Regions from separate parts of the Agarivorans sp. 1_MG-2023 genome, predicted to be linked through region 2. Evidence: predicted binding sites of a transcription regulator. Region 2 holds the regulator's gene; each other region holds the start of a gene.
The links. The regulator sigma-54, encoded in region 2, starts transcription at its own class of promoters, with help from an activator protein. The targets are predictions, from matches to a motif close to GTTGGCACGNNNNTNGNNT.

Region 1: a site for sigma-54 is predicted at 4,889-4,907, ahead of Q4592_RS05505 (nitrate reductase). Genes of this name have one in related genera too.
Region 3: a site for sigma-54 is predicted at 2,453-2,471, ahead of nifH (nitrogenase iron protein). Genes of this name have one in related genera too.

The regions. Positions count from the first base shown of each region.
Region 1 covers NZ_JAUOSJ010000003.1:248,270-258,491, reverse strand. The annotation lists gene glgC (glucose-1-phosphate adenylyltransferase) at 1-759, shown strand, start outside; gene Q4592_RS05510 (EAL domain-containing protein) at 801-2,045, opposite strand; gene Q4592_RS05505 (nitrate reductase) at 2,140-4,821, opposite strand; gene Q4592_RS05500 (hypothetical protein) at 5,347-5,664, shown strand; gene Q4592_RS05495 (PepSY domain-containing protein) at 5,775-7,190, shown strand; gene Q4592_RS05490 (hypothetical protein) at 7,261-7,620, opposite strand; gene Q4592_RS05485 (ribonuclease H family protein) at 7,625-8,395, opposite strand; gene Q4592_RS05480 (diguanylate cyclase) at 8,640-9,992, shown strand; gene Q4592_RS05475 (YdcH family protein) at 10,100-10,222, opposite strand, start outside.
Region 2 covers NZ_JAUOSJ010000008.1:168,924-179,145, reverse strand. The annotation lists gene mgtE (magnesium transporter) at 1-365, opposite strand, end outside; gene Q4592_RS13605 (HPr family phosphocarrier protein) at 435-725, opposite strand; gene rapZ (RNase adapter RapZ) at 691-1,548, opposite strand; gene ptsN (PTS IIA-like nitrogen regulatory protein PtsN) at 1,575-2,018, opposite strand; gene hpf (ribosome hibernation promoting factor) at 2,027-2,314, opposite strand; gene Q4592_RS13585 (RNA polymerase factor sigma-54) at 2,338-3,840, opposite strand; gene lptB (LPS export ABC transporter ATP-binding protein) at 3,891-4,616, opposite strand; gene lptA (lipopolysaccharide transport periplasmic protein LptA) at 4,619-5,095, opposite strand; gene lptC (LPS export ABC transporter periplasmic protein LptC) at 5,121-5,678, opposite strand; gene kdsC (3-deoxy-manno-octulosonate-8-phosphatase KdsC) at 5,675-6,226, opposite strand; gene Q4592_RS13560 (KpsF/GutQ family sugar-phosphate isomerase) at 6,226-7,191, opposite strand; gene Q4592_RS13555 (calcium/sodium antiporter) at 7,232-8,200, opposite strand; gene Q4592_RS13550 (ATP-binding cassette domain-containing protein) at 8,348-9,148, shown strand; gene mlaE (lipid asymmetry maintenance ABC transporter permease subunit MlaE) at 9,145-9,921, shown strand; gene mlaD (outer membrane lipid asymmetry maintenance protein MlaD) at 9,936-10,222, shown strand, end outside.
Region 3 covers NZ_JAUOSJ010000001.1:410,973-421,194, forward strand. The annotation lists gene Q4592_RS01555 (hypothetical protein) at 1-1,908, opposite strand, end outside; gene nifH (nitrogenase iron protein) at 2,517-3,395, shown strand; gene nifD (nitrogenase molybdenum-iron protein alpha chain) at 3,438-4,883, shown strand; gene nifK (nitrogenase molybdenum-iron protein subunit beta) at 4,975-6,546, shown strand; gene nifT (putative nitrogen fixation protein NifT) at 6,601-6,813, shown strand; gene Q4592_RS01580 (NifB/NifX family molybdenum-iron cluster-binding protein) at 6,857-7,531, shown strand; gene Q4592_RS01585 (hypothetical protein) at 7,519-7,962, shown strand; gene cowN (N(2)-fixation sustaining protein CowN) at 8,043-8,327, shown strand; gene Q4592_RS01595 (multidrug effflux MFS transporter) at 8,406-9,611, opposite strand; gene Q4592_RS01600 (MarR family winged helix-turn-helix transcriptional regulator) at 9,710-10,195, shown strand.

The DNA of each region.
Region 1 (10,222 bases), on a different contig from region 2:
CGCAAGCCACTTTCTCAAGCTTCTTCATTTGGCGTAATGGGTTTAGATAGCGAAGGACAAATTGTTGATTTTGAGGAAAAGCCTGAAAATCCCAAATCAGACCCTCACAATCCTGAACTGGCGCTAGTGTCTATGGGCGTTTATATCTTCAACATGGACGTATTAGACGATGAACTGCGTCAGGGCTTGCTAACCCCTGGCTACTCTCATGATTTTGGTCACAACGTTATTCCAAACATGATTAAGAACCGTAAAGTTTATGGTTATGTATTTGCAGATAAAGGCCACCCAGGCCGCACCGCTTACTGGCGTGATGTAGGTGATATCGACGAATACTTTGCTGCAAATATGGATTTAGTCGACCCTGATCCAGAGCTTGATTTATACGACCGCGACTGGCCAATCATCACCGATCAAAAACAGCGTCCGGGTGCAAAGTTTGTATTTAACGAAGACGACCGTCGTGGCTACGCTACAGATTCGCTATTATCGGCGGGTACCATTGTTTCTGGAGCTAAGGTAAATCGTTCATTGCTCTCGCTAGACGTGCGAGTGGAAGAACATACCGAACTTGACCAAGTGATCGCACTCAATGGTTGTAGCATTGGTAAAAACTGCAAAATTCGCAAAGCAATTATTGCTGAAGACTGCGAAGTGCCAGACGGCACTGTGATTGGTTACAACGAAGAAGAAGACCGCCGCCGTTTCACCGTATCTAAGGGCGGGGTAATACTCGTTGCTTGTGAAATGCTAAAATAGATTATTCAGCACTAGCAAACCATTCGGTTTGCTAGTGCTGTTTATTCAACAAATAAAGTGTCGTCTTCGACCTTACAGTCCACCAACAGCACCACGTCATTACTTAAGTAAGTGCTAAAGGTTTTACACATTATATGGCTGCTTGAGTCTCGGTAAATCTTCGACAATATTAACTGCTGAGGTTTTACCGCATCCAACGCCACCAAAGCATGAAAGTAAGGCCTGAAGCTCCAATTAAAACCCACAAATTGCTCATCTTCAGTAATGCCTTGCTGATTGACATCGAAGTTAGGCGAAATTTGGGTGCCGTCGGTTTTACAAAGAAAGTATCTAAGGATGCCTGCTTGCATCAATTGTGCAGCTAAGCTTACCGTAGATTGCAATTGTTGCAGGGAGTGTTTCAAGGCTAGCACACTGGTTTTTACTTCGGCATTGTGCCTAACGGTTTCCAGCGTTTTCAGACTCTTTCGGTCTAAATAACTCCCGAGTAAGTCTTTTACTTTGTCTTGGCTAAGATCCGGGGCTAGAAAATTAAGATCAGCTTTGTGGAACAACCAACCTTGCATGTATTTAGCGCCACACTCTACGCCAAAGTGAAACTCTTGCTCAGTTTCTACGCCTTCACAAATTAGCTCACATCCAGCGCGCTGCGCCAAATCAGAAACCGACAATACCACGTCGGCAGGCAAGCCTCCTCGAGTGGCATTTTTAAACAAACGCATGTCTAATTTAATAATGTCTGGTTCTAAAGCAATAATACGATCTAACTGTGACGCACCGGCACCAAAGTCATCAATGGCCACTTTCAAGCCCGCTTGATGATAAGCCTTCACTACTCGCTTTAAATTATCCACGTTACCGCTAGCTTCAGTAATTTCTATCACTACGCGAGCAGGGTCAATACCTATTTCATCTATCATTGAAATGGTGGGGGTGCACAGTTTGCTACTCAGCATATCAACCCAGTCGGGCACAATGTTAATGGTGAGGAAACCATCCTGCACCGAGTTAGCAAATTGCTCTAAGGCATTTTTTCGAATGGAGCGGTCAAGATCTCGGCGATTACTCAAGGAATACTGGCTGTTAATAAAAATCTCACCGGCACTCACTACCTTGCCATTTTTATTATGTGTTCTGGCTAGCGCTTCGTAGCCGGCAATTTTACCGGTAGGCAAAAACACAATCGGCTGAAAATGCGGATAGTAATGGTGCGGATTTAACAGCGGACGGTCTTCGGCTTTTATCGCCGATTTGATACTCACAACCTTGTGACTAATATTGTCCAATACCCTCATCCTTGAAGTGTTGAGAAAAAGCTATCGCAAAAAATAAGCGCAAACCGTAGCGACAATTTGCGCTTATTTATGAATAGCTTAGTCGCTACTCCACGGTAACTGTTTTTATCATACGTTTGATTTCTGGGACACATGATCCACAATTAGTACCCGCCTTGCAATGGCTACCCACCTGGTCGGCGCTCTCGCAAGCATGTTCGGTAATCACATTGGCAATAGTTTGCTCACGCACTTGATGACAAGAACAAACTATTTTACCCAAATCAGGAGCTGGGCTAGTGCCCGCTAATACGCCTCGGCGAATATTGTCCGACATAGGTTGTTGTAGTAATGATTCTAACCAAGAACTGGCATTTAGCTGGCCTTTGGCAGTAACACTAAAACTTGAGAACAGCTCACCTTCAATCACTAAGGCTGAACGGTAACGTTGTTGCTCGGTATCAGCAAAGTCGAGGCTTTGCAGCTTGCTATTGATGAGCAAAAACTGCTTCAATTTACTGGCTAACTCCACCGCTTGGCTAGTATCGGCAATACGGTATAAATACCCATCGCCCAAGCCTTGTTTTACCCAATAGTCTACGGGTAAATCTTGGCATTGCTGCTTTGTTAATGGAGTTGCCGTTAGTAATACCGCTTCACTGACATAGTCCCACGAGCTTAATTTTACGGGCGTATGTTTCGACTCGGGCTGACCAGAAATGGGGTCAACTGAGCTATCAACCACTTGGCTAACTAAGCCATCACTGGAGTATTGTGCGTTCCAATGAATAGGCATGAATAAGTGCCTAGGTTTTTGCCCTTCACTAATACTTAAACGTACTTTAAGCGCCCCTACTTGGCTGGTTAGGCTCACTACGTCACCATCACATAAACCTTGGTTAGCAGCATCTTGTGGGTGAACCTCTAACAACGGTTCTGAAGCGTGACTGCTTAACTGCGGCGCCAAACCTGTGCGTGTCATGGTATGCCATTGGTCGCGCACACGACCGGTATTGAGTACCAGCGGGAACGCTTGGCTCAATGGCTGCTGAGTAGTTTGGTTAGTTACCGCAATAAGTTGCGCTTTGCCAGAAGCGGTCGAGAAGCGGCCGTCGCTAAATAAACTAAGATTAGCGGCTTTTTTGTCAGCGGTAATAGGCCAACGTTGTGGCTCTATTTCATCAAAGGCCTGTTGATCTTTACCACTCAAACCACTGATATTGAATTTTCGTTTACTGTCATCGGCTAATACCCCCGATAAGGCTGCATGCTCACTAAAAATGTCAGCAGAACTTTGGAAATCAAAGGCTTGAGCAAAGCCCATTTTTTTAGCCACTTGGCTCAGCAAATACCAATCGGGCTTAGTATCACCCTCAGCTTTAACAAACGCACGCTGGCGAGAAATCATTCGCTCAGAATTGGTTACCGTGCCATCACGCTCCCCCCAACCTGCTGCAGGTAAAAGAACATCGGCGTAACGGGTGGTATCTGTTTCAGCAATACAATCTGACACGACAACTAAGGGACAATTGAGTAAGGCTTCTCTCACCTTTGTCGATTCAGGCAAGCTTACTGCTGGGTTAGTCCCCATAATCCATATTGCTTTAATCTCACCACTGCCCACTTTTTCAAAGAGGTCTATCGCTTTATGACCTGGCTTTTGGCTAAGAGTATCGGTTTTCCAAAACTGCGATAACGCCGCCAAATGCTCTGGCACATAATCTAAATGCCCTGCTAATAAATTAGATAGCGCTCCAACTTCGCGCCCTCCCATGGCATTAGGCTGGCCCGTAATAGAGAATGCACTAGCACCCAACTTGCCTATTTTTCCGGTTGCTAAGTGGTTGTTAATAATCGCGTTAACTTTATCTACGCCTTGGCTACTTTGATTCACCCCTTGGCTAAATACCGTTACACAGCGTTGGTTGTCGGCAAACAACTGGAAAAAACGCAGCAGAGCTTCGGGCTCAACACCGCACGTTTTGGCTAGCGCGGGTAAATCACCTGCATCTTCTACGGCACTCGCCACTGCGCTTTCAAAACCCTCGGTAAACTGGCCAATGTATTCGGCGTCCAGTTTTCCGTGCTCACTCAAATATGCGAGCAAACCATTAAACAAAGCGACATCGGTGCCGCCATTTAAGGGAAGATGTAAATCGGCAATGTCACAACTGTCGGTACGACGCGGATCGATCACCACCACCTTTAAGTTGGGATTTGCTTGCTTAGCGCGCTTTAAACGCTGATAAACGATGGGATGACACCAAGCAAGGTTAGACCCCACTAAGGTCACTAGTTCAGCATGTTCTAAGTCTTCATAACTTCCAGGAACAATGTCTTCACCAAAAGCACGTTTGTGGCCAGCCACCGCTGAAGACATACATAAACGCGAGTTAGAATCGATATTTGAGCTACCGATAAAGCCTTTAATTAGCTTATTGGCAACATAGTAGTCTTCGGTTAACAATTGACCGGATACATAAAAGGCCACAGATTCAGGACCATGTTCGGCAAGAGTTTGGCTTAGGCGAGAGGCCACATAACTTAGCGCCTTATCTAGGGACTCTTTATGACCTTTAATGTAAGCGCTTTGCAAGCGCCCTTCTTTAATCACTGTTTCGCCTAAAGCCGAGCCTTTTGAACAAAGCAAACCACTGTTTGCAGGGTGGGCTTGGTCGCCTCTCACTTCAACCGTTCCGTTACTCGCTACTTTCGCTTCTACGCCACACCCGGTACCACAATATGGGCAGGTGGTTTTAATCCATTGTTGAGATTGCTGTTGAGACACGCTGTATACTCCTCACCGTATTCATTCGCGAGTCGATGCTCTTCGCCCGCGTTTTATAAGGAATACATAGCAAGAGATGAACCAACAAAAAGCGCTAAAAAACCTATTACTTAAGGAGTAGAAAAAGCAGATATTGGTGCTAAAACCCCCTCAAAAAAACAGTCTGAGATAAACCCTGCACTCGATTGGTGCGAAACATCCCGAATTTGAGCCTTCTTGAATGTGTTAGCAAACCTGCTTTACCAACTAAAGCTCTGCAATATAGGCCTACATTTACGTTGCTCGGCTTTCTTGCACACCACAGCCATACTCTTGCTGCTTGCCCCTTAGTGACTTCTATTCACCTTTTTGACAATTTTATTGCGACATCTGCTTGCAAATAAACAAATGTTAAATAAGATCACCAACTAAGTTAACAGTGGTATTTCAGCAAGTACTGAATTTGCTACATCTCAGGGATGAGCCAACATAAAACGCACAAATATTAAACATTGGGTACTATCAGCCTGGTTATGCAGTTGGCTGTTGATTACCCTTATGCCAGTGATTAACGCCCACAGCTCTAGTGCTGGCGTTTGGCAGTCTATTTGTACTTTAGGTGGCTTTAAACTGGTTCAAGTAGAAGGTGCCAGCGACAACTCACCGCATTCCTCAAAAGGCAATCATTGTTCTTTAAGTCAGTTCAGCACTGTTGGTCATTCGACGTTTACCCATTCGCTGTATCAACTGCTTGCTTTAGTGGCCATTACCCCAAGCTATTGGCTGGAAACCAGTAATACACGTTACCTAGTGCAAAGCCCACGCTCACCTCCCACAACATTCTTTACTGATACTTTTTTCTAAACCAATTTAGTCACTAATAAGTAATCTGAATAGTGTGTATTTGCGCCTTTGTTTATAACAAATCGAAGGTGTAAGCAGGCTATTTAGCTGCTATGTAAAGGATAAATGTCATGTTAAGCAAACCTGCTATACAGACTGAAACACCGCTAAAAACAACAACTAAAAACCCAAAGTTATTTTATTTTGTGGCCTGGCGCTGGCATTTTTACGCCGGCCTATTTGTGGTGCCATTTCTAATTATGCTATCGCTAACTGGGTTAGTCATGCTTTACGACGATGCCATTGAACAAGCTGAATACTCGCAAATTATAAATATAGAACCTCAAACAACACCGCTGGCCCCTTCGGTACAATTGGCTGCAGTAACAGCGCAATATCCCAATGCAGAAGTAAAACAATACCTCACTCCACCGGCCGCAGATAAAGCCAGCCGTTTTGCCATTTCCAACCAAAGTGATGCGGCTTTATTTATCACCGTTAATCCCTATACCGCAGAGGTATTAGGCGAAATAAATCGAGATGAAAGCTGGTACAGCCTAGCTAACGATATTCATGGCACTTTACTCATTGGTGATACAGGAGACAGGCTAATTGAAATAGCTGCCAGCCTAAGCATTGTATTGCTAATCACCGGTTTATATCTTTGGTGGCCAAGAGACAAAGCCAGTAAAGCGGGCTTTCTAATAATTCGTTTCAATAGCGGGAAAAGGCTATTGTGGCGTGATTTACATGCCAACATCGGTGTTATTACAGGTTTATTTTTGCTGCTATTTTTGGTGTCTGGCTTATCTTGGGCCGGTATTTGGGGCGGCAAATTCGTACAACCGTGGAACAGTTTTCCTGCAGAAAAGTGGGACAATGTACCGCTATCTGAAGTAGACCACAGCAGCATGAACCACAGCCAAAGCAAAGAGGTAGCTTGGAACTTAGAGCAAACCCCAATGCCCAACTCGAAGGCGCAGCTCAATACGCTACATGCAGCTAAATCATTGAATATCGATCAGGTGGTAAACTTTGCTTTAGCCAATGGGTTTAGCCGATTCAGAGTTAACTTTCCTAGCTCTGAGACAGGTGTTTTTACCGTTTCGGCCAATACCATGAGTGGTGATATTAGCGACGCCACCCAAGATAGAACCACCCATATAGACCAATACAGCGGTGAAGTTCTGGCTGAAGCCGCCTGGCCAGACTACAGCCTAATGGCTAAATTTATGGCTGCAGGCATTGCGCTTCACCAAGGTGATATGGGACTAGCAAATGTTATTGCCAACACTTTACTATGTGTAGCCTTTATTTTTATTGCGGTATCGGGGGTGGTGATGTGGTGGTTACGTAGGCCCAAAGGAGCACTGAATCTTGCTGCGCCACCGCTGCCACAAAACCTGCCATTGTGGAAATCTGCCAGCCTAGTAATGATTGCTGTATCGCTCATGTTCCCTCTAGCAGGCCTCAGTTTGCTTAGCGTACTACTGTTAGATTTTATCTTACTTTCTCGTGTACCAGTGCTGAAACGGTTAACAGATTAGGTAAATTAAAGACATAAAAAAGCCAGAGTGAACCGTTGTTCGCTCTGGCCTTTAAGCTCTCATGTATCACTCACTCATTAGCAGGAGTGAAGTAAGTTTTTATCCATTCATAAAAAACCGCTTCAGACAAATCTGCGTTAGCCAAACTTAAAAACTCACCAGCAGGGTCTTGGTCTTTATACGAGAACTGATAAGACACTTGCTCGGGATCTTGGTCATGCAAGACCACAATAATTCGCTTGCCTGATTTTAAGCAATCAATGGTCATAATATCTGCTGGCACGCCACTTTTTCGCATGTTACGGCTTATGCCAATCACCGGGTCAATATCTTTAAAATCTTGCTGAATACGAAAATGCGCCAAGTTAGCCACATCAGAAAGACTGACTAAACGTTGCTCGCTGAGCGATTTTGCTTGCGTGTTTTCCATTACATCACCCCGCGCGCAAAGCTAAAATAGCTTTTAAATCAATTGGCTGAGGGTAAGCACAAAACTGCGGGTCTTTCTCGGCGATAGCATGAATTGACATACGGTCGGCCAACTCATTCCCTTCAACCCCCACGTGACCATTAACATGTAACACCTGAATCTTGTCTTTTAGCTCTTGGTGGCGTTCAAACATTTCTTGAATAAGTGCTAAGTTCTTAATTTCACCAGAAGCTTTTATCCACCCCTTCTTCTTCCAGCCTGCCGCCCATTGGGTGACGCACTGAATCGAATATTTAGAATCACATAAAATAGCCACTCGGTTACCATTGGCCAATTCTTGTTTGGCCATAATTAACGCTTGGTTTAAGGCATTTAGCTCAGCAGTATTATTGGTACCCATAGGGTTGTATAAACCGTACCACAGCTCAGCCACTTTATTGTTTCGATACAAAGCAATGCCCGATCCCGCTTTACCCGGGTTAGGCTCACAGCCGCCATCAGTAAATATTTTCACTTCTGCCGCCAGTTTATCTATCTCGGCAGCGGTATAAGTTTTAACAGTTTGCCCGGCTCTACGTTTTCTTGCTGGCGCAGCAGCTCCAGAGCTACCACTAGTACTGGCTTTGCCGCCAAACGCCGCTTCTGCTTCAGCTTGTGTAGGAAAGGATTTATATCTCGCGCCTGCAAACTTATCGATTTGTCGTTTACAGGTAGGCCAATCGGTAAATATGCCGGTTTCGCGACCCTGCCACACTACGTAATACTTTTTAGCCATGACGAACTCTTTTGATTATTTGCTGGCTAATATACCGAGCAAACGCAGCGCAGGAAATGATTAAGTGACAATACACCGCTCTGCATTGCGCTATTTAGCTCACTATGCTGCTAATTTGAGCAACAAAGTGATCTGCTTAGAGTTAAACATCACAAACTCAATATTTACTTAAGCTCGTTTAGAAACAAGCAGTTTCCTTAGGCTAAAGTATAAACATCTTAAGCAACCCATAGAGCAACATGCAGTGTTTGTAGGCTTACAAAAGAAAGCTAATTTAGTCTTTATTTTATCGTCTATTTTATTTTTTAGCGCAGCCATTGCGGGCACCCAATTCGCCACTCAATATTTTGTGGCTCATGAAGCTGAAAAAGTAGAGGCGGTGCTCAGCAAAAACTTAGCGCTTGTTCGTTCAAAGTTTGAAGCCAACATCTTTCAAGATACCTATTTAGCCGACAGCCTTGCCACTGTAGTTACCATAGACCCTAACCTAGCCACCAATCACTGGAAAACCATTGCCCAAAAGTTACTCAGCAAAGCCAACTTTGTAAGAAATGTAGGCATTGCTCCTAACAATATTATCTCTATGGTTTACCCACTTGAAGGCAACGAAGGCGCCATTGGGCTTGATTTTAGAACCAAGCCAGAACAACTAAAAAGCGTATTAAAAGCCAAACAAATGAAGCAGGTTTATATCGCAGGTCCCCTGCCCTTAGTACAGGGAGGAATTGGCTTAATTGCGCGCTATCCTATTTTTTCGGATTACCCAGTAAACAAACAATACTGGGGAGGCGTGAGTGTAGTGATGGATTACCAAAAAATGATCAGTGATACCGGCTTAGACACCTTTGACGGCGCCAGTATTTCACTGAGAAAACACACCATCGACGGCGCAGCAGGCGAGGTTTTTTATGGTGAAGAGTCAACCTTCTCACAAGCAGATGTAGAGCACATCATTCGCTTACCCTCGGGCAGTTGGTTAATGGCCGCCAAATTCAATATTGATGAGCTTAAACACATTCAAGAAACCAAAGATTTATCCAACGCTATTGGCGGCATTGCCACACTGCTGGTTTACTTAATGCTGGTGTTGCACTTTTTGCATTATAAACAAGTTCATAAAGCCTCTTTGGTAGACGAACTCACCCAACTGCCGAATCGGCGTTACGTGCTCAACTTACTGGACGAGCTCACTACAAAAAGCATGGTGCGCAACAACTTTGCCCTACTCAACATAGATCTAAATGGGTTTAAGCGAGTAAACGACAGTATTGGCCACGAAGCGGGTGACGAACTGTTAAAGCATGTATCTGCACAACTTATTGCAAACGTTCGCGGCTCGGATACCGTTGCACGATTTGGCGGAGATGAGTTTGTAGTTGTACTACGTGGCATAACCAATGACTCCAGCGCGAAGAAGATCATCAGCAAAATTCAACAAGCAGTAGAAGCCAGTGACTTGCTTTGGTACGAACAGCGTATTTCACCGTCTTTAAGCGTTGGCTTTACCTTGTATCAAGGCCAAGAAACCAATGTAAAACAACTGCTATCAGACGCTGACAAAAGCATGTATCAACAAAAAAGAGGGTTGAAAGAATAAACCTAGGTGGGAATGTTTATCACAGCAAATAGGCCAAGGACCGACAGTATTTTAGGCATAACCATCTATCAAGTTATTAAAGATACCATCGACCCAATGTTAGCTACTCAGGCACTTTTCAAGCGTTGGTAGAGCGCATCTTTTAATACTGACCGGTCATGTTTTAGCTTATGCATCGCTTCATCATCAATCGGCCCACCTTGCAGCTCAAGCACTCTAATTTCTTTATC
Region 2 (10,222 bases):
TCCATCTGTTCTAATACTTCTTGATAAACACTATCAGGCAGGCTACGCAGCACGTAAGCGATGTCATCGGTGTCCATGCCTTCGGTGGCTGCGGCAAGCGTCTCTGGCGCCATTAATTGCAGCACGCCTTCCATTACGTCTTCGTTAAGTTCTTCGAGAATTTCGCCGTGTTGTTCAGGATCGGTGAGTTGCCATAACACTTTCCGCCCTGCTGGGGGGCTAGATTCTAGCAGTAAGGCTACGTCACAGGCCGGCATTTGATGAAGCATGCGCCTAACATGCACAAACATACCGCTGTCTAGAGCTTGGTTAAGCTCCTGTAAGCGTTTGTGCTGATTAGGGTTTAACTCCATCTCTTCCGGCATAAGCATTCCCTATTATTGTTTGTTTAAGCGGCGCTTGCTAAGTGTAGCGTGTGTTTATTGCGCTTTGGTTTATTCTTCGTCGAAATTCGCTTCTATTAACGCTTGAACGGCATCTAAAGCGGCAGTGGCATCGTCCCCTTCGGAAATAATGGTTAAGGTATTTCCTTGAGCGCTGGCTAACACCAACAAGCCCATTACACTGGCGGCAGAGGCGGTTTTCTCGCCATCGATAATGGTTAGTTCAGCATCAAATTTCTGGGCCAGCTCTACCAGTTTTGTCGCTGGGCGAGCATGCAACCCCAGCTTGTTTTTAACGATAACTTGCCTAGTGAGCTTCAAGACGGTGTTCCAAAGTGCGATGGCGACGTTGTACTTTACGCTGGGCACTAAAGTGTTCAGCTAATTTTTCTGCTACGTAAACACTGCGGTGTTGGCCACCAGTGCAACCAATGGCAATGGTTAGGTAAGCGCGGTTATTGGCTTCCAAATGCGGTAACCAAGATTGTAGTAAATCACGAATTTGCTCAATGTATTGATTGACCAAAGCTTGTGCAGATAAATACTCTTGAACAGGTTTATCTAAGCCTGTCAGTGGCCGCAACTCTTCTTGCCAATGAGGGTTAGGCAGAAATCTAGCATCAAACATATAGTCAGCATCATTAGGCACGCCGTTTTTAAAGCCAAATGATTCAAACACTAAAATTAACTGTTGTTGCTGATCGCCAGTTACTCTAGAGCGAATTAAGCCACTTAGCTCATGCACTGATAAGCGTGAAGTATCGATGCGTAAATCAGCATTTCGAGATAACGGTGCCAGCAGCTCGGTTTCCGATTCAATCGCTTCAGCCAGAGACAAATTGGTTTGACTCAGCGGGTGAACTCGCCGAGTTTCGCTGTAACGGCGGATCAGCGCCTCGTCTTTAGCATCTAAAAAAATGCTTAACAGATTCACATCAGGGCCGGCGTTGCGAATAATTTGGCCTATCGGCGAAGGTTCGTCTGGAAGGTTTCGAATATCGATACTTATTGCTACTTTAGAGTAAGTATTTTTTAAGTTATCGATAAGAGATTGCCATAACACAACCGGGAGGTTGTCTACACAATAGTAGCCCAGATCTTCTAGTACTCTCAAGGCGACGGTTTTTCCTGAACCAGAACGCCCACTCACGATAATGAGTTCCATGACTATCCCTAACGGTGATTAGAGTATTAGGCTACCATGATGTCGTATAATTCGTCATCACTTTGTGCACAACGAAGTTGTTTGCATACTTGCTTATCGTTAAGTTTTTCAGCTACTTGAGATAAGGTGTTGAGGTGTTGTTTACACTGATCTTCTGGTACCAGTAAGGCAAAAACCAAATCAACAGGTTTATTGTCAATGGCGTCAAAAGCAATTGGAGGATCACAACGTAAAAAAACAGCGGTTGTTTGATGCTGTTTATCAATGCGGCCATGAGGTATTGCCACGCCTTGCCCGATACCGGTGCTGCCCATTTTTTCTCTATTCAACAAACTCTCAAATATACATTGAGCTGTCGTATCCAGTTGACCAGCGGCTAGTTCACTAATGATTTCTAAGGCGCGTTTTTTTGAAGAGCATTGGACTGCACTTTGAGTGCAATCCAAGCTTAGTACTTTATCTATTTGCATGGAGGTGACTAATGTTTGTTAAGTTTTTCTTTATGTTTGATAACTTGGCGGTCAAGTTTGTCGATGAGGCCATCAATGGCGGCATACATATCTGAATGTTCAGCGGTAGCGAATAATTCACCGCCATTTAAATGTAAGGTGGCTTCTGCGATTTGATTGAGCTTCTCGACGTTGAGGATGACATGAACATTGTTTATCTGGTCAAATCGTCGAGTGAGCTTGGCAAACTTGTTATGGACATATTCTTTTAAAGACTCAGTAATATCAACGTGGTGTCCGGTAAGATTAATTTGCATAAATATAGTCCCCTTGATTGGCCTTAAAGTAGGCTCTTACGTTGGTTAGAAGGTGGTATCGCTAAAGACTCACGATATTTTGCAATCGTACGCCTTGCCACCTTGATCCCCTGATCTGCCAAAATATCAGCAATCTTACTATCGCTGAGAGGTTTACTGGTATTTTCGGCAGCAACCAGTTTCTTAATTAATGCACGAATAGCGGTAGATGAACATTCACCGCCGCCATCGGTAGCCACATGGCTAGAGAAGAAATATTTAAGTTCGAAAATGCCGCGAGGTGTATGCATGAATTTTTGAGTTGTCACTCGCGAAATTGTTGATTCGTGCATTTCTACTGCTTCGGCTACATCGTTCAGCACCATTGGCTTCATTGCTTCTTCACCGTATTCGAAGAAGGCTTGTTGGTGGTGAACGATACAGTTAGAGACTTTGAGTAAGGTTTCGTTGCGGCTTTCAATACTCTTAATAAACCACTTGGCTTCTTGTAAGTGGCTACGGATAAACTGAGTATCGGTGGCATTAGACGTTTTACTTAAGGATGCATAGTGAGAGTTTACTCTTAGCTTCGGCATCGCATCGGGGTTTAGCTCTACCACCCAGCGACCTTGACGCTTCACTACGGAAACATCGGGAATAACGTATTGGGCTTGGTTTGGCTCAACAGCGTTACCCGGGCGTGGCTCTAAGGTGTGAATCAAACGCATCACTTCGCGCAGCTGGTCTTCTTTTAATTTGGTCTTTCGAGCCAATAAGCGAAAATCTCGATTGGCTAATACATCGATATGGTTAGACACCACATCTTTGGCTTCATTTAGCCATGGTGTTTCTGGGGAAAAACGACTTAATTGAATTAACAAGCATTCTTGTAGCGAGCGCGCGGCAATGCCTACGGGGTCGAAATGCTGAATCCGTTTTAGTACTGCTTCAATTTCGTCAAGCTCTACATCTAAGTCGTTATTGTCACTAGAATTGAGGCCATCTAATAACTGTTCACAATCTTGTGTGAGGTAACCTGATTCATCTACTGCATCAATAATGGCTAAAGCAATGGCTTGGTCTACTTCGCTGAAAGGAGTAAGGCGCATTTGCCACAGCATGTGATCTTGTAAGGAATCAACGGTTTCGCCTTGGAATAACATATCATTGTCGTCACCACCGCTACTGCCGCTCGATGAGCTAGCTGGCGCGGAACTGGCGCTATAAATATCGTCCCAAGTGGAGTCTACGGGCAGGTCATCAGAAACAGTTTCTTGGTTAATGGCATCGCCAGCTTCCATTTGGCTGCTGTCTACGTCGGCGCTAGATTCGGCTTCTGTAGATTTTTCATTGGCTGACTTAGCGTCTGTTGCGTCACTATCATTCGAATGTGACTCATCCGCCTCAAGCAGAGGGTTACTTTCCAGAGCCTCTTGAATTTCTTGCTGTAAATCCAGGGTTGAAAGCTGGAGTAAGCGTATGGCCTGTTGTAACTGGGGGGTCATGGTTAACTGCTGACCAAGACGCAACTGCAAAGATGCTTTCATTAACTACCGCTATCCCTTCTTTTTATATTATTTTCTAAGCTGCACTTTAACTATAGCTTGAATTGTTCACCGAGATAAACTCGTTTCACGTGCTCGTTTTCAAGTATTTCTTGTGGCTTACCTGAGGCTATCAATTCACCCTGACTAACGATATAGGCATGCTCACAAACATCGAGAGTTTCCCTTACATTGTGGTCGGTAATTAATACACCTAGACCGCGATCACGCAGGTGTTCAATGATTTTTTTAATATCAATAACGGAAATAGGATCTACCCCAGCGAAGGGTTCGTCAAGCAAAATAAACTTAGGGGCTGCGGCTAAGGCGCGGGCAATTTCTACCCGGCGACGCTCTCCGCCTGACAGGCTCATACCAAGATTTTTGCGAATATGGCCAATGTGAAACTCTTCTAGCAAATCGTCCAATGCGCCAATCTGCTGCTCTTTGTCCAAATCCTTACGGGTTTCTAATACCGCCAGAATATTTTTTTCTACCGATAAACGGCGAAAGATAGAGGCCTCTTGCGGGAGATAACCAATGCCTTTTCGTGCACGAGTATGCATAGCGGTGCTAGACAGATCATCGTCATCGATAAGTATTCGGCCTTGGTCTCGCGGCACTAGACCAACCACCATGTAGAAGGTAGTGGTTTTACCGGCGCCGTTTGGCCCTAGTAAACCAACAATTTTCCCGGTTTCTACATTTAAACTGACGTTCTTTACTACCTTGCGACCTTTGTAGCTTTTGGCAAGGTTCTCAGCGATTAAGGTACTCATGATTACTCATTGTCCTCGGGGGAGAGTTCTTCTAATTGCTGAGGCAGGAAGATAGTGGTTACGCGATTATTTTCATCGCCTTGAGCAACCATCTCTTGTTTATTAATGCTGTATTTAATCATTTGGCCTTTTACTAAGCTCTCTTCTTGCTTGAGCTGAGCATTGTTGGTTAAGGTGAGGGTCTGCGTTTTTAAATCGTAACGCACCTCGTTGGCCTCTGCTTCAATCGGCTTGCCGCTGTCTAGTAGTTGGTAAAAAGTTGCCGGTTCGCCTTTGGCGATCATCACCTCGCTGCCTTTTTCTTCACTACCTATTACGCTGAGTTCTTCGGCGTGCATTTTTATTGAACCTTGAGTCACCACTACATTATTGTAGAAAGTGACGCGGTTTTCTTTGATGTTGACCTGCTGGCGGTCGGCATCAACAATAATTTGTTTGTTGAAGTCGTCTTCAAGTGCTTGAGAACCCCAAGAAAGCATAAACAAGCTAGCCGCTAGCGCTAACTTACTCTTGTGGGTTGTGGTAAACCGCTTCGATATCATCTAATAAAGTCACTATTTCGTTAGCTAGATCACCGTCCATGCCAACACCATACAGTTCGTACGATGGGCCATACACGGTAACAGGTTGATCGCTGCTCATGGTTTCGCTTTGCAGATCGATTTCCAAACTTTCGGTAATTATGTCGCGAACATACTCGCCACGACTTAAGTTTTTAATCACTACATTGTCATTTAAGGTGACAGTTTGTTGCTGCTGTACTGTAGCGTGATCAGCCACAATTTGCCATACAGGTTGACGAGGATCTGGGTAAACCAAAATCTTTGGTTGAGTAAATTCTGTGTGCTTAAGTTGTTCAAAAAACTCCATTTGTTCGGCGTAGATACGGTAACGTGGGCTGCCGTTTTCGCCAAAGCTGACGCTATAGAGTTTCTCTGCAACAAAGTTGGGCTTGCTGGCTTCGCGTTGAGCGCTTTGTTGTTTAGGATCTGAGGGGCTTAATTGCCACAACACCAAGGCGAGAACGAACAGGCTCGCAAAAAACAGCGTAACGCGATTCATACACTCATACCTTGAGCATATTCTAGCTGATCTTTGGCTTGCAGTATCAGATCACAAAGCTCGCGTACTGCGCCAAAACCACCTGGGGTAATGGTAACTAAGTTAGCATCTTGTTTACACAGCGGGTGGGCGTCATGTACTGCAACACCTAAGCCACACGCGCGCATTACCGGTGTATCAACCACATCGTCGCCAATGTATGCCACTTTGTCAGCTGACAGGTTGAGTTGTTCGAGCATTTGTTGGTAGGCCACCATCTTGTTTTGTTGGCCTTGGTAAATGCGGCTTACACCTAAAGCCTGCATGCGTTTTTCTACGATAGTAGATTGGCGGCCGGTAATAATGGCCACTTCTACACCAATGTTTAACAAGGCTTTAATGCCAAAGCCATCGTGAGTATGAAAGGCTTTTAGCTCTTCACCATCGTTGCCAAGGTAAATCCGGCCATCGGAAAACACTCCATCAACATCGCAAATAAGCAATTTGATGTTTTTAGCACGGGTAAAGTTTTGCGAGCTTACCGAGCCATAAGGCGTGTTAATCGTCATTAATATACTCCAGCCTGCAGCAGGGTATGCATGTTAAAGGCCCCCACTACGGTCTGTTGGTTTAATACAAACAAGCCGTTAATTGATTTGGCTTTCATCAGCTTTAAGGCGTCAAAGGCTAACCAAGAGTCTTCAATGACTTTGGGGTTTTTAGTCATTACTTGGCCAATTGGTGTGTCATGTATATCGATGCGTTGATCAAGTATTCGACGTAAGTCGCCGTCGGTAAAAATACCCACCAATTGCTGCTTAGCATCAACAATTCCCACCATACCTAAACCTTTGGCAGTAATTTCGAACAATGCTTCACGAATAGTTTGTTCGACTGTTACTAGAGGGATTTGTTCCCCGCTTAGCATTAAGTCACTCACACTTAACAATAATTTTTTACCTAAAGTGCCGCCAGGATGAGATAGCGCAAAATCATCGGCAGTAAACCCACGGGCTTCTAATAGTGCTACCGCCAACGCGTCGCCCATTACCAAGGTTGCTGTAGAGCTTGCGGTAGGCGCTAACCCTAATGGGCAGGCTTCACGAGGTACTGAGATACATAAATGGTAGTTGGCAAGCTTGGCCATAGACGAGTTGGGGTTGCTGGTCATCGCAATAGAACGAACACCAATTCGGTTAAATACAGGGTAGAGCGAGAGTATCTCTTCTGATTCGCCGGAATTAGACAAGGCTAATACAATGTCTTCGGCAGCAATCATGCCTAAATCACCGTGGCAGGCTTCGCCAGGGTGAACAAAAAATGCGGCGGTGCCGGTAGAGGCTAAAGTAGCGGCGATTTTATTGGCAATGTGGCCTGATTTACCCATACCAGTAAGAATCACCTTACCTTTACAAGCTAAAAGCATTTCGCAGGCGGCGGCAAATTCTTGATCAATATATTGATGGAGATTTTCAATAGCTAAGCTTTCAATCTCAAGGACTTGCTTGGCTGAAGCAATGTAATCAAACGACACTCATTTCCCCTTAGTTTCTTAAATCAGTAATAACAGCTGCTTAGGCTAGAAATAATAGCAGTTGATAGCCTATGAAGCCGCTTAACAATAAGCCGCCTTCCCAACGAGTGATTTTGCGGCTTTTACCAAAGCCCATCGCCATGATGAACAACAGTACAGTAACACCCATCATCACATAAAAATCGCGGCCAGCAGCGTTGGCGTCAATTGCCCCTGGCGCTATGAACGCCGGGACAGCCAGTACTGCTAGAATGTTAAACAGATTAGAGCCGATAATATTGCCCAGAACTAGGTCATCCTCTTTCTTGATGACACCGGCTACACAGGCTGCTAGCTCTGGCAAGCTGGTGCCAATGGCAATAATGGTGAGGCCAATCACCAAGTCGCTCATACCAAAGTAACGAGCAATCTCCGAGGCAGAACCCACTAATAAATCAGCACTGAGTGGAAGCACAACCATACCCACCGCTAGCCAAAGCAATGCTTTGCTAGTTGGTACATCGTTAGGTACTTCTGATTCAGCTTCCTCGATCATTGGGTCAACGTTGGCGCCTTTGCGCTGGCGCAATGAGTTGATAATTAAGTAGGCCATTAACGCTACAAACAGAGTGAGTAACACAAACCCTTCTTGGTAACCTAGGTGTTTATCATGAAGCACCCAGCCGGCAACTGCGGTGGCTACTAATACCATAGGTAGCTCTCTAAACAGGGTAGAGGAGGATACTATTAGCGGCTTAAGCAAGGCGGTGATGCCTAGTACCAGAGTAATGTTGGTAATATTAGAGCCAATTACGTTGCCCACGGCGGTATTCATTTTGCCTTCTAGGGCGGCAGTGGCTGACACCATAACCTCTGGTGCAGAAGAACCTAAAGCCACAATAGTTAAGCCGATGATCATTGGTGGTAAACCAAAATTATTAGCAATGGCGGCTGCACCATAAACAAAGCGGTCGGCACTCCACACCAACAGTGCGAGGCCCAATACCAATAATAAACATTCAACTAACATGTGAATCCTTCAGTTATAAAACATCAACGATGCAAAAAAATCGGAGCATTGTCGGCATTTTCCCTGCAAAAGGGAAGAGTTTAGCCTTGAGTGTCATCAATTATCTCAATAATATGTCTGCCTTGGCCAATCAAGATTGCTCACGGAGTGGCGGATAGTTTGATTGAAGTAAAACAACTGGCGTTTCAGCGCGCTAATAAAGTCATTTTTGATGGCTTAGATTTACGTATCCAACGCGGTAAAATCACAGCCATTATGGGCCCCAGCGGCATTGGCAAAACTACCTTGCTCAAACTTATTGGTGGGCAGTTACAACCCACCGCGGGTGAGGTATTGATTGATGGACAGAATGTGCATCAGCTCAAACGGAATGAATTATTTAAACTGCGTAAACGCATTGGTATGTTGTTTCAAAGTGGTGCTTTGTTTAGTGATTTAAATGTGTTTGAGAACGTTGCATTCCCGCTGCGTGAGCATACTCAGTTGCCGGAAGCTGTATTACGCAACCTGGTATTAATGAAACTGCAAACAGTGGGCTTGCGCGGTACAGCTAAGTTGATGCCGAGCGATCTATCTGGCGGAATGGCTCGTCGAGTGGCGCTGGCCAGAGCGATAGCGCTAGAACCCGAAATAATCCTTTATGATGAACCGTTCGTGGGTCAAGACCCTATTTCAATGGGGGTATTGATTAAGTTAATTCAAGGGCTTAATCAAAGCTTGCAGCTTACCTCAGTGATTGTTTCTCATGATGTAAACGAAGTACTTAGCATTGCTGACTACGTTTTTGTGATAGACGGCCACAGCGTACTAGCCCAAGGCAGTGTTGCCGACATCGCGGCGAATCCAAACCCGCGTTTAGCGCAATTTCTAAAAGGCCAAGCCGATGGCCCCGCTGCTTTTCATTATCCTGCAGACGATTACGCTAGCGCACTGAAGGCAAGCTTATGATTGAATTTATTGCAAGGTTAGGGCGTAACGCTTTAGCTCGAGTTAGCGCCATTGGCCGAGCGAGCTTGATGCTTTGGCATGCATTGGCGACTTGGCCGAGTGCTCAGCTTGTAAAAGATACGGTTAAACAAGTTTATGTGGTGGGGGTGCAATCTCTGCCAATTATTCTGGTTTCTGGCTTATTTATTGGCATGGTGTTGGCACTGCAGGGCTATCATATTTTAGTCGACTTTGGCGCTGAGACTAGCCTAGGTCCTATGGTTGCTTTGTCTTTATTGCGTGAGTTAGGTCCTGTGGTTACCGCGTTGTTGTTCGCAGGGCGGGCAGGTTCCGCCTTAACCGCTGAAATTGGTTTGATGAAAACAACCGAGCAGCTATCTAGTATGGAGATGATGGCGGTAGATCCACTTAAACGAGTGGTTGCTCCAAGATTATGGGCTGGCTTTATTGCTATGCCACTACTGACCTTAATGTTTAACCTGGTGGGAATATGGGGCGGTTTTTTGGTTGGCGTAGAGTGGTTAGGTGTCGATAACGGTAGCTTTTGGTCGATTACCGCAGCCTCTATTGAATTTGGCCAAGACATTGGCAATGGCATGATAAAAAGTGCGGTGTTTGCCATCACCGTTGTGTGGGTAGCGTTATTTAATGGTTACGACGCTTTACCCAGTGCTCAAGGGATTAGCCAAGCTACAACTCGCAGCGTGGTTCACGCGTCGTTGTTGGTATTAGCTTTAGATTTTGTATTAACCGCATTAATGTTTGGCAGCTAGGTTTAGGGAATAACATGAAAGTAAATAAAGTAGAGTTGTCGGTAGGCGCATTTGTTTTGTTAGGCATTGCTGCCTTATTGGTATTGGCCTTAAAAATCGCGGATAGCCAATTTGGGAACAATACTGATACGTATACCCTGTATGCCAAGTTCGACAATATTGGGGGTTTAAAAGCACGTTCACCAGTGAAAGTAGGGGGGGTTGTCGTCGGTCGTGTAGAACAGATTAACCTAGATATAGAAGATTACATGCCAAAGGTAACGTTAAGCATGTATCGCCAATACGGTTATTATCCAGAAAC
Region 3 (10,222 bases), on a different contig from region 2:
GGTAGGAATACCAGTATCTAAGGTGATTACGCTGGTGGCTGTTGTTGGGTTACCTGCTACATCGGTGGTGTGTACGGTTAAGTTCAATTGGCCATCGGCTAAACTGGCCAAGTTTTCGGTGGTTTGCCATTGATTGTTTAATGATTGCACTTCAAAACTAAGGCTTCCCCCGAGTGAGTCAGTAACACTAATGAACACGGTTTGACCATCTTCTACGTCAATTAAGCATCCTTCTAATAAGGTTGAGCCTACTTCAGATTGATTGATGGCATTGTCTCCATTGCCTTCAAATCGTGCGCTTATGGTCGCTTGAGTGTCTTTAACAATGCTTGAATTGGCGTTGGTAATATTACCTGCAATGTCTGTGGTTGAAGCTTCTAGCGTGAGTTGGCCATCAAGCAAGCTTGATAAGTCTGTGCTTGCTAGTTCCCAGGCACCATTAATGACCTGAGTTTCTAGCGTTAACTGATCACCATTACTATCGGTAACCACGACTGTGACTACCTGTCCTTCCTCAACATTGTTTAACTCACCAAACAAACGGGTAGAGGGTGCTTCTGCTGCGTTTATATAGTTGTCACCCTGGCCATCAACATTTGCATTTATTTCCGCTAGGGTGTCTTTAACAATACTTGAGTTTGCAGTAGCAATGTTACCGGCAATATCTAGTGTATTAGCGGTAATGCTTAGTGTCCCTTCGGCCAGTGAACTTAAATCTACATTGTTGATTTGCCAGCTATTGTTGCTAACGGTGGTTTCAAAGTTAAGCTGTCTGCCATTGCCATCATTTACGCTGACGCTAATGCTTTGACCGTTCTCAATATTCGCTACGTCACCAAATAGCTTTGTGGTGGTAATTTCCACAGCGTTTATGTAGTTGTCGCCTAAGCCATCAATGTGGGCTTCTATACTCGCTTGGGTATCTTTTGTAATTGTAGATGTTGCTGTTGCTGGATTACCTGCAATATCTATAGCATTTGCGGTAATGCTTAGCTCACCATCTTGTAGACCAGATAAATCGTTATTGGCAATTTGCCATTGGTTGTTAGCTACCGCCGTAGTGAAATTAAGCTGGTTACCAGCAAGGTCGGTAATTTGCACAAATACGGTTTGTCCGTTTTCTATGCCAACTATGTCACCATGCAAAGGGGTGGAGGATTGCTCATACTGGTTAACATAAAGATCTCCTTGGCCATCTATTTCAGCTTCTATAGTGGCCACTACATCTTTAATTGTTGAATCGCTAGCCTCTACAAATTGACCAAAGTAATCCGTTACGCTGGCGTTTACATCTATCTTACCCTCACTCAACAGCTGAATATCTAAGCCTTGGTATTGATAGCTGTTGTTGTCGACCACTGCATTTACGGTAATGGTTTGTCCGCTAGCGTCAGTAAGGGTGATAACCACCACACGGCCATCTTCAACATCAATGGTGTTTCCTTGTATTACTACCGAGGGCACTTCAAATTGGTTTTCGTAGCCATCACCACCGTCAATAATATTTACTGTTATAACGGCATCGTTACTCAAGGGGGGGATAGCATCGGCCTGAGCCCCTTGGTTTTCAGTGGCGCTAATACTTAAATCACTATTCTGGGTAGTAAAACCCGCTTCTGGAAGTGTCTCATCTAAGGTTGGTTGCACCCTAACCACAAATGAAGCGCCTTGACTAGATGGGTTGGTACTATTGTTAGTGGTGTTTGGAGAATAGAGGGGAGGAGCTGCGGTCTCGCTATCTTCAGCAGTTGTTTCCAATAGCGGATTTTTAGCTAACTCATTAATGACGTTTTTTACTAACGGAACACTGGTGTCGACTATTTCAGAAGGCGTTACTTTCACCCACTGACCATCGGCCATCACTTTCCAAATTTGTCCTTGTATATCTACGTAGACAACTGGCTTCATCCTTTAGCCCTTACTGTAAACAATATCTGTCTAACATAATGTTTAGCACAAAATTTTTACTAATGAGTAATTAGTAAACTATTTACTTAAGAAAGTCGCTATATACTGCGGTTTAGCCGAAAACCAGGCAGCAACAAACACTCTTTAAAGGGGCTGTATAGGCGTTTAAAAGGCGGATATTTGCTCAAATCTCCTAAAAGCATTATTTAGTCGCTTTGAATTTATATAGATTTCATTCTTACTATTTTTATTAATTTTTAGTCATTTCCTTGTTTGCACCATTTAATCCGGCTTGATGAGCTACTAAGAATTATTCCTTAATAGACATTAAGTGCTGCTAATTGCTTGTGTTAATAGGTCATAAAATTAGTTTTAGCTCATGTGCTACACCATCTAAATTACCGAACCATCCCTCCAATACGCTAGTCACCTTTGCTACAAACGCGACATTTGCTCGAGCGATTGTCAGCTAGTTCAATTGTTTAAATACACTCGAAAACACATTAAATTCATATATTACAGTGCTTTATATTTTTTCTGAAGGCTTGGAACAGTATTCGCAATAGCTACTACGGGAACCGTTAATCAAGCTAATAGGAAGAAATATTATGGCTATTCGTCAATGTGCAATTTACGGAAAAGGCGGTATTGGTAAATCTACCACTACTCAAAACTTGGTTGGAGCTTTAGCGGAAGCGGGCAAAAAAGTAATGATTATTGGTTGTGATCCTAAGGCGGATTCAACGCGCTTAATCTTACATGCAAAAGCGCAAAACACCATCATGGAAATGGCTGCAGAAGCTGGCTCAGTGGAAGACATCGAATTAGAAGATGTACTTAAAGTGGGCTATGGCGGTGTTCGCTGTGTTGAGTCTGGTGGCCCAGAGCCAGGTGTTGGTTGTGCTGGTCGTGGTGTTATTACTGCCATTAACTTCTTAGAAGAAGAGGGCGCATACGAAGAAGACTTAGACTTTGTATTTTACGATGTACTTGGTGACGTTGTGTGTGGTGGTTTTGCCATGCCTATTCGCGAAAACAAAGCGCAAGAAATCTACATTGTTGTATCTGGTGAAATGATGGCGATGTACGCCGCTAACAACATTTCAAAAGGTATTTGTAAGTATGCTGCTACGGGTAGTGTGCGTTTAGCAGGTCTTATATGTAACTCGCGTAAATGTGACCGAGAAGATGAGCTTATTGAAGCACTAGCCGCCAAAATCGGTACCCAAATGATCCACTTCGTACCACGTGACAACGTAGTACAACAAGCTGAAATCCGTCGTATGACGGTAATTGAATATAACCCTAAGTGTAACCAAGCCAACGAATACCGCACGTTAGCCAACAAAATCATTGAAAACCAACTGTTTGTTGTTCCTACACCAGTAACGATGGACGAGCTTGAAGAACTATTGATGGAATTCGGCATCATGGATGAAGAAGACGAATCAATCATTGGTCAAACAGCTGAAGAAGCAACGGCTTAATCACTCATCTTAGTGAATATAACAATGCTATAGGAGGCAGCAATGTCAGATAAAAAAGCAGAGACTCAAGCGCTGATCGATGAAGTGCTAGAAGTCTATCCAGAGAAAGCCAAAGCCGATCGCAAAAAGCACTTAGGTGCTAATGACGGCGAAGCCGGCAGCTGTATTACCGCTAACCGTAAATCATTGCCCGGTGTAATGACCGCGCGTGGTTGTGCTTACGCAGGCTCTAAAGGGGTGGTGTGGGGACCAATTAAAGATATGGTACATATCTCTCATGGTCCAGTTGGCTGTGGTCAATACTCACGCGCTGGGCGTCGTAACTATTACACCGGTTACACGGGTGTGAATAGCTTTGGCACCATGAACTTCACTTCTGATTTCCAAGAGCGTGACATCGTGTTTGGTGGCGATAAAAAGCTAGCGACCATGGTTGACGAAGTAGAAATGCTATTTCCGCTGGCTAAAGGTTTGTCGATTCAATCTGAATGTCCAGTTGGCCTTATCGGTGACGATATTGAAGCTGTGGCTAAAACCAAGGGCGCAGAAATTGGCAAAACCATTGTGCCAGTGCGTTGTGAGGGTTTCCGTGGGGTGAGTCAATCACTGGGCCACCACATTGCTAACGATACCTTACGTGATTACGTATTGGATAAATCGGAAGGCAAAGAAGTCGCAACTACTGATTACGACGTCGCCATTATAGGTGACTACAACATCGGCGGTGATGCTTGGTCGTCACGTATTTTACTTGATGAAATTGGCCTACGTGTTGTTGCCCAATGGTCGGGTGATGGTACTTTGCCTGAGCTTGAAAACACTCCTTCAGTAAAACTAAACCTAGTGCACTGCTACCGTTCAATGAACTACATCTGTCGTCACATGGAAGAGAAATATGGTGTGCCATGGATGGAGTACAACTTGTTCGGCCCAACCAAGTGTGAAGAGTCGCTACGCGCTATTGCTGCCAAGTTTGATGAAAAAATTCAAGCCAAAGCGGAAGAAGTGATTGCTGGCTACAAAGCACAATGGCAAGCGGTTATCGACAAGTACCGCCCACGCTTAGAAGGCAAAAAAGTAATGTTATACGTAGGTGGTTTACGCCCGCGTCACGTTATTGGAGCCTACGAAGACTTAGGCATGGAGATTGTGGGAGCCGGTTATGAGTTTGGCCATAACGACGACTACAGCAAAACCGTACCAGAAGTGAAAGATGCCACGCTTATTTATGATGACGTGACTGGTTACGAGCTAGAAGCCTTTGCTGAAAAGCTTAAACCTGACTTGATTGGTGCTGGAGTTAAAGAGAAGTACATCTTCCAAAAGATGGGCATTCCTTTCCGTCAAATGCACAGCTGGGATTACTCAGGTCCTTACCACGGCTTTGATGGCTTTGCGATTTTTGCCCGCGATATGGATATGACCTTAAACAACCCATGTTGGGACAAACTAACACCACCATGGAAAAGTGCCAAAGCTGCGGCTTAAGTGCTAGGCAAGATCAGGATGAGTGCACTAGCGCTTTACACATTAACTCAATTCGTAGTTCACAGATGAGTGGCGCGAAAGGAGAGAGAAAATGAGTCAACAAGTAGACGATATCAAACCTGGCTACCCCTTGTTCGAACAGCCAGAATATAAAGACATGATGGCGCGCAAGCGTAGCGATCATGAAGAGGGGGCAAGCGACGAAAAGGTGAAAGAGGTGTTTGAGTGGACCACCACTCAAGAATATCAAGATCTAAACTTTTCGCGTAAAACCCTAACCGTGGACCCAGCCAAGGCCTGCCAACCTTTAGGCTCTGTGTTATGTGCTTTAGGTTTTGAGAAAACATTGCCTTATGTGCATGGTTCTCAAGGTTGTGTGGCTTACTTCCGCACGTATTTTAACCGCCATTTTAAAGAACCTGTTGCATGTGTGTCTGATTCTATGACCGAAGATGCAGCAGTGTTTGGTGGCCAGAAAAACATGTTTGACGGCTTGCAAAACTCTTTGGCGTTGTACAAGCCTGAAGTGATTGCTGTATCCACAACCTGTATGGCCGAAGTGATTGGTGATGACTTAAATGCTTTTATTGGTAACGCCAAAAAAGAAGGCTACATACCTGAAGAACTACCCACTCCGTTTGCGCATACACCTAGCTTTGTTGGCAGTCATGTCACAGGATGGGACGGCATGTTTGAGGGTTTTGCTAAGTATTTCACGGCAAAAAGCATGGACGATAAGAAAGTCGGCAGTAACGGTAAAATTAACTTGGTACCGGGTTTTGAAACCTACTTGGGTAACTACCGCGTTATTCACAAAATGATGCAGCAAATGGGTGTTGATTACAGTTTGTTGTCTGATCCATCAGAAGTATTAGATACCCCAGCCGATGGAGAATATCGGATGTATGCGGGTGGCACACCACTATCCGAGCTAGAAGATGCGCCTAACGCTATAACCACTTTACTGTTACAACCTGATCAGCTGGTTAAAACTAAAAAGTTTGTTGAAGGGACTTGGAAACATGAAGTGCCAGCCACCAACATCCCAATGGGCTTAGATTGGACAGACGAGCTATTGATCAAAATATCTGAGCTTACTGGCAAAGAAATTCCGGAATCATTAGCCACCGAGCGTGGCCGTTTAGTCGACATGATGACTGATTCCCATACCTGGTTACACGGTGTGAGCTTCTCTATCTATGGCGATCCTGATTACTTGATGGGCTTAACCAAGTTCCTACAAGAACTAGGCTGTGAAGTTAAACACATTTTGTGTAACAACGCGGCCAAGCGCTGGCGCAAGAAGATGGAAGCTCTGATTGCGCAATCGCCATCTACTGCCAATGCTGAGATCCACGTTGGTAAAGACTTGTGGCATTTCCGTTCATTGATGTTCACCAACAAACCAGACTTTATGATTGGTAACTCTTACGGCAAGTTTATTCAGCGCGACACCAAAGCAAAAGGTGAAGAGTTTGAAGTGCCGTTAATTCGCTTAGGCTTTCCGATTTTCGATCGCCACCATTTACACCGCAACACAACATTAGGTTACGAAGGCGGTATGTACATGTTGACGACCTTAGTCAACGAGGTGCTGGCCAAGCTAGATCTTGATACCAGTGAAATGGGTAAAACAGATTATGGCTTTGACCTAGTCCGTTAAGCTCCACTACCAAGCCTGGCTGGGAGTTATTCCCAGCCAGCTTAAGGAACAGCAATGCCTAATTTAATCATAAGTCGCGAATCGTCTGGAGCGCTACAAGCTTATATTGCTAAAAAGGACCTAGAGCTTCCCATTAACTCATTGCAGTTTGATCATGATGATCAGTGGGGTGGGGAGATAGAGCTAGGCGACGGCAGTAAATTCTATATCGAACCGGTTAGTCCAGCGCCAAGCTTGCCCAAAACGTTTAGAGCTAGGCGAGCTTAGTATGAGCTAGTGAGGTAAGACCCCATAAATCAAGGAAGCAGTTATGAAACAGCCAATGAGTGATAAGCTGGCCTTGCGGCTGGCAATGGCATCTAAAGCGGTGCCGGAAATAGGCTTAAAACAGTTTATTAGTTTGCTGGTAAAGCAATGTAGCGAACCGCTAACCGAAAAGAAACTGCGAACGTTAAGCCCAAAAGTATTACGTGGTGTACTGGAAGATTCTCGATTAACCATAGAGCGTGGCCAAGTAAATCAAGTACACGCAATATTAACCTCTGATCAAATAAGCCAAATGCAGGCACCCAGCGTGCCTGCGGCAAAAGAGCTAGCAGGGCCAGTGGTGCAACTGGCTGTTAGCTCCAATAATTTAGAACAAATAGATGGTCATTTTGGTTCTTGTTTACGTTTTTTGGTCTATCAAATTAACGCAAGCGGTTATCAGTTAGTCGATGTACGCCCGGTAGCGGAAAACCTCAGTGGCGATGCGCGTACCTCTTATCTCATTGAGTTAATAAAAGATTGCCAATTGTTAGCGACGTTGTCGATAGGTGGACCGGCTGCAGCCAGAGTCAGCCGCGCTGATATCTTGCCGTTAAAACAACTCACGCCACAACCCAGCCAAGATATCCTTCAGCGCTTACAAAACGTAATGGATACCCCTCCACGTTGGTTAGCGCGACTATTAGAAAAGCAGGAGGTGGATTTATGTCTACCTTAGAACCCGATGTACCGCATGCGACTAAGCAATGTAATTGTAAAGGCGATGGTAAGCTTCACCGGCCCCAGCAAGCGGGGACTTGCCAATGTGGGAATGACAATCCATCAACTGCCAAACTAAAACATAATCGTTGCGGCTGTAGCGATAAAGCCCAACAAGCGGATGAAGCTCTGAGTCAAAGTTTGATTGATACCTTTATTGCCAAATTAGCTAACCAACACGATTACCAGCAGCAACTTGCTTGCTTTAAAAAGCATCATCCGAGTATACGAATTATTGAATGCAGTGAAGACGATATGGCAGAACGTGAACCGTTTATCAGTGCCAGCTATTTTGATCTGTTCTTAATGGCGAACGGAACGAGTTGTGCGCGATTGACTAATAGTGTGGATCTAGCCATAGGCCTCGTTGTCGCCCTACATGAAGAGTAATAAGGACACACTTTCAATTTAATTTACTAAAGCTGCCTAGTAATAACTGCTAGGCAGCTTTTTAGTGAGGTGGCTTAACCATGAACAATACACGTACCGACCGTTATGTTTCATTTTGCAACATTCGTTGTGATGAAAATGCAGATCGTTTAATCACCCTTTTAGACCAGCATTTAGCGGCTGAGCATGGCGGTAAGCTTTGGCAAGACTACTTTAAAGGTAAAAGGGCAGAACAACTAAAAATGAAGCGTGACAACCTTAACTTTATTGGTAACCAAACGAATCCTTTATATGAGTATTTTGCGCTTTGCGATGATAAGCAGGCCAGCGAGTTACTCTATACCATTGAACAAGAATGCTGTTAGCTTAGGCGTTATTACAAACTTGTAGAGAAAGCCAAATACAGCAAGGTATTTGGCTTTGTGGAGATTCGCCGGACCAGATTAGCCGACTCCATGTTTTAATTGATGGTGTAAGTAATGGGCATTTAAGGCATTAGCTTTTAAGGTCGACAGCAAGGCAATTAGCGCTGAACCTGAGATGATGAGAACCATCGGCCACAAGCTATTTGTCGAAAGCACTGCTGCGATAGCGCTGATAGCAGCGCCGGCAAAAAACTGCGTTGCGCCTAGAACGGCTTGCGCTGTCCCAGCCCCTTTAGCAAAATGTTTTAAGAAACAGGCATTAGCGTTAGACATGGTTCCGCCAGTAGCAGCCATTACAATGATAAAACCACTTGCGGCAAACCAAAGATTTGTAGGCGCAATTGTTAGCGCGCTAATTAATACCACACCACCAAACAACTGTAGGGCTAAAGAGATCACCAGCATATGCTCAGGTTCTGTATGGTTAAGCCTATAAGAGTTATAGCGGTTAACCATCACCACTCCTACTACGTTTGCAATAAACAGTAGTGAGAAGAGCTCTTCTGAAATACCAAATTTTATGATGTAAGCAAAGGGGGCATTGGTGATAAACGTCATCAAAACGCCATAGGCAAAAGCTTGCGCAACTAAGTAACCCAAAGCCTGTTTGTTTTTTAATACATCCAAAAAGCCTATCGAACTCGCATGAGGTGCAGCACTTCTATCTTGTTTGGGCATTACAAATATTCCCCATATCGCCACTACACAAGCAAATATGCCAGAGCTTATAAAAATCCAATGCCAGTTAGAGATTTGTAGAATCAAGGTACCAATTGAAGGAGCGATAGAAGGAGCAATCATCATGATCAGCATGACCAATGAGAACAGCTTTGCAGCTTCTTTACCTTCAGCGTTGTCCCGTATAACAGCCGGCACTCCTACCACAGCAACGCCACCGCCAATCGACTGAAGTATTCGCCATAACCAGAATAGTTCCAGGCTGTTAGCTAATGCCAAAAATACGCTGCATAGTGCAAAAATCAATAATCCCGCTACCATCACTGGTTTCCGCCCGTATTTATCGGATAAGGGCCCACCAATAAGCTGGCCTAAGGCCATACCAAAAACGTAAATGCTGACAGTTATCGCCACTAACGAGGTATTTACGTCAAAATCGTTAGCAATAATTGGAATAGCGGGCAAATAACTATCAATGGCGTAGGGCGTCATCGCAAATACCGATGCCAGCAATAAAATCAGTTTTTTAGAAATCTTGTGTTGCATAATTTTCTCGTATTTATCTTTCTAGAAAGATACTATCTGGAAATTACCTTTCCAGCAAGATATATTGTTAATATTGCTTAGCGTTTAGAGAATTCAAATTGAAGCACCAAGAAAGTATCGACAGTATTTTGTGTTCAACCCAATTAAACTGGCCAGAAGCCTACGAGACCATGTCCCCGGCTATATTACGTATGGTTCGCGTTCATCATGGCTTTAATCAAACCCTGGAGAGTGCAATAGGGCAATATCAGTTGCAGGTGGCAGACTTTGGCATTTTGGTTACTCTCCGCCGTTATCCCGCTCCTTATTGTCTGTCGCCAACCACCTTGTACTCAGCGATGTTATTTAGTTCTGGTGGCTTAACTAAAGTGTTAAACAGAGTCACCCAAGCGGGGTTAATCGAGCGCGTAGATAACCCTGAAGATAAACGTAGCAAGCTAGTACAATTGACCACTGCTGGTAAAACCTTGATTGACAAAGTAGTTATAGAGTTACACCTGCAACAACAACGTCGTATGGCAGTGTTAACTAGCGACGAGCAGGCACAACTAAATCATTTACTCAGTAAATTGGGTGGCCGTTAAGCCGTTTAATTCACTGTCAAACCCGAA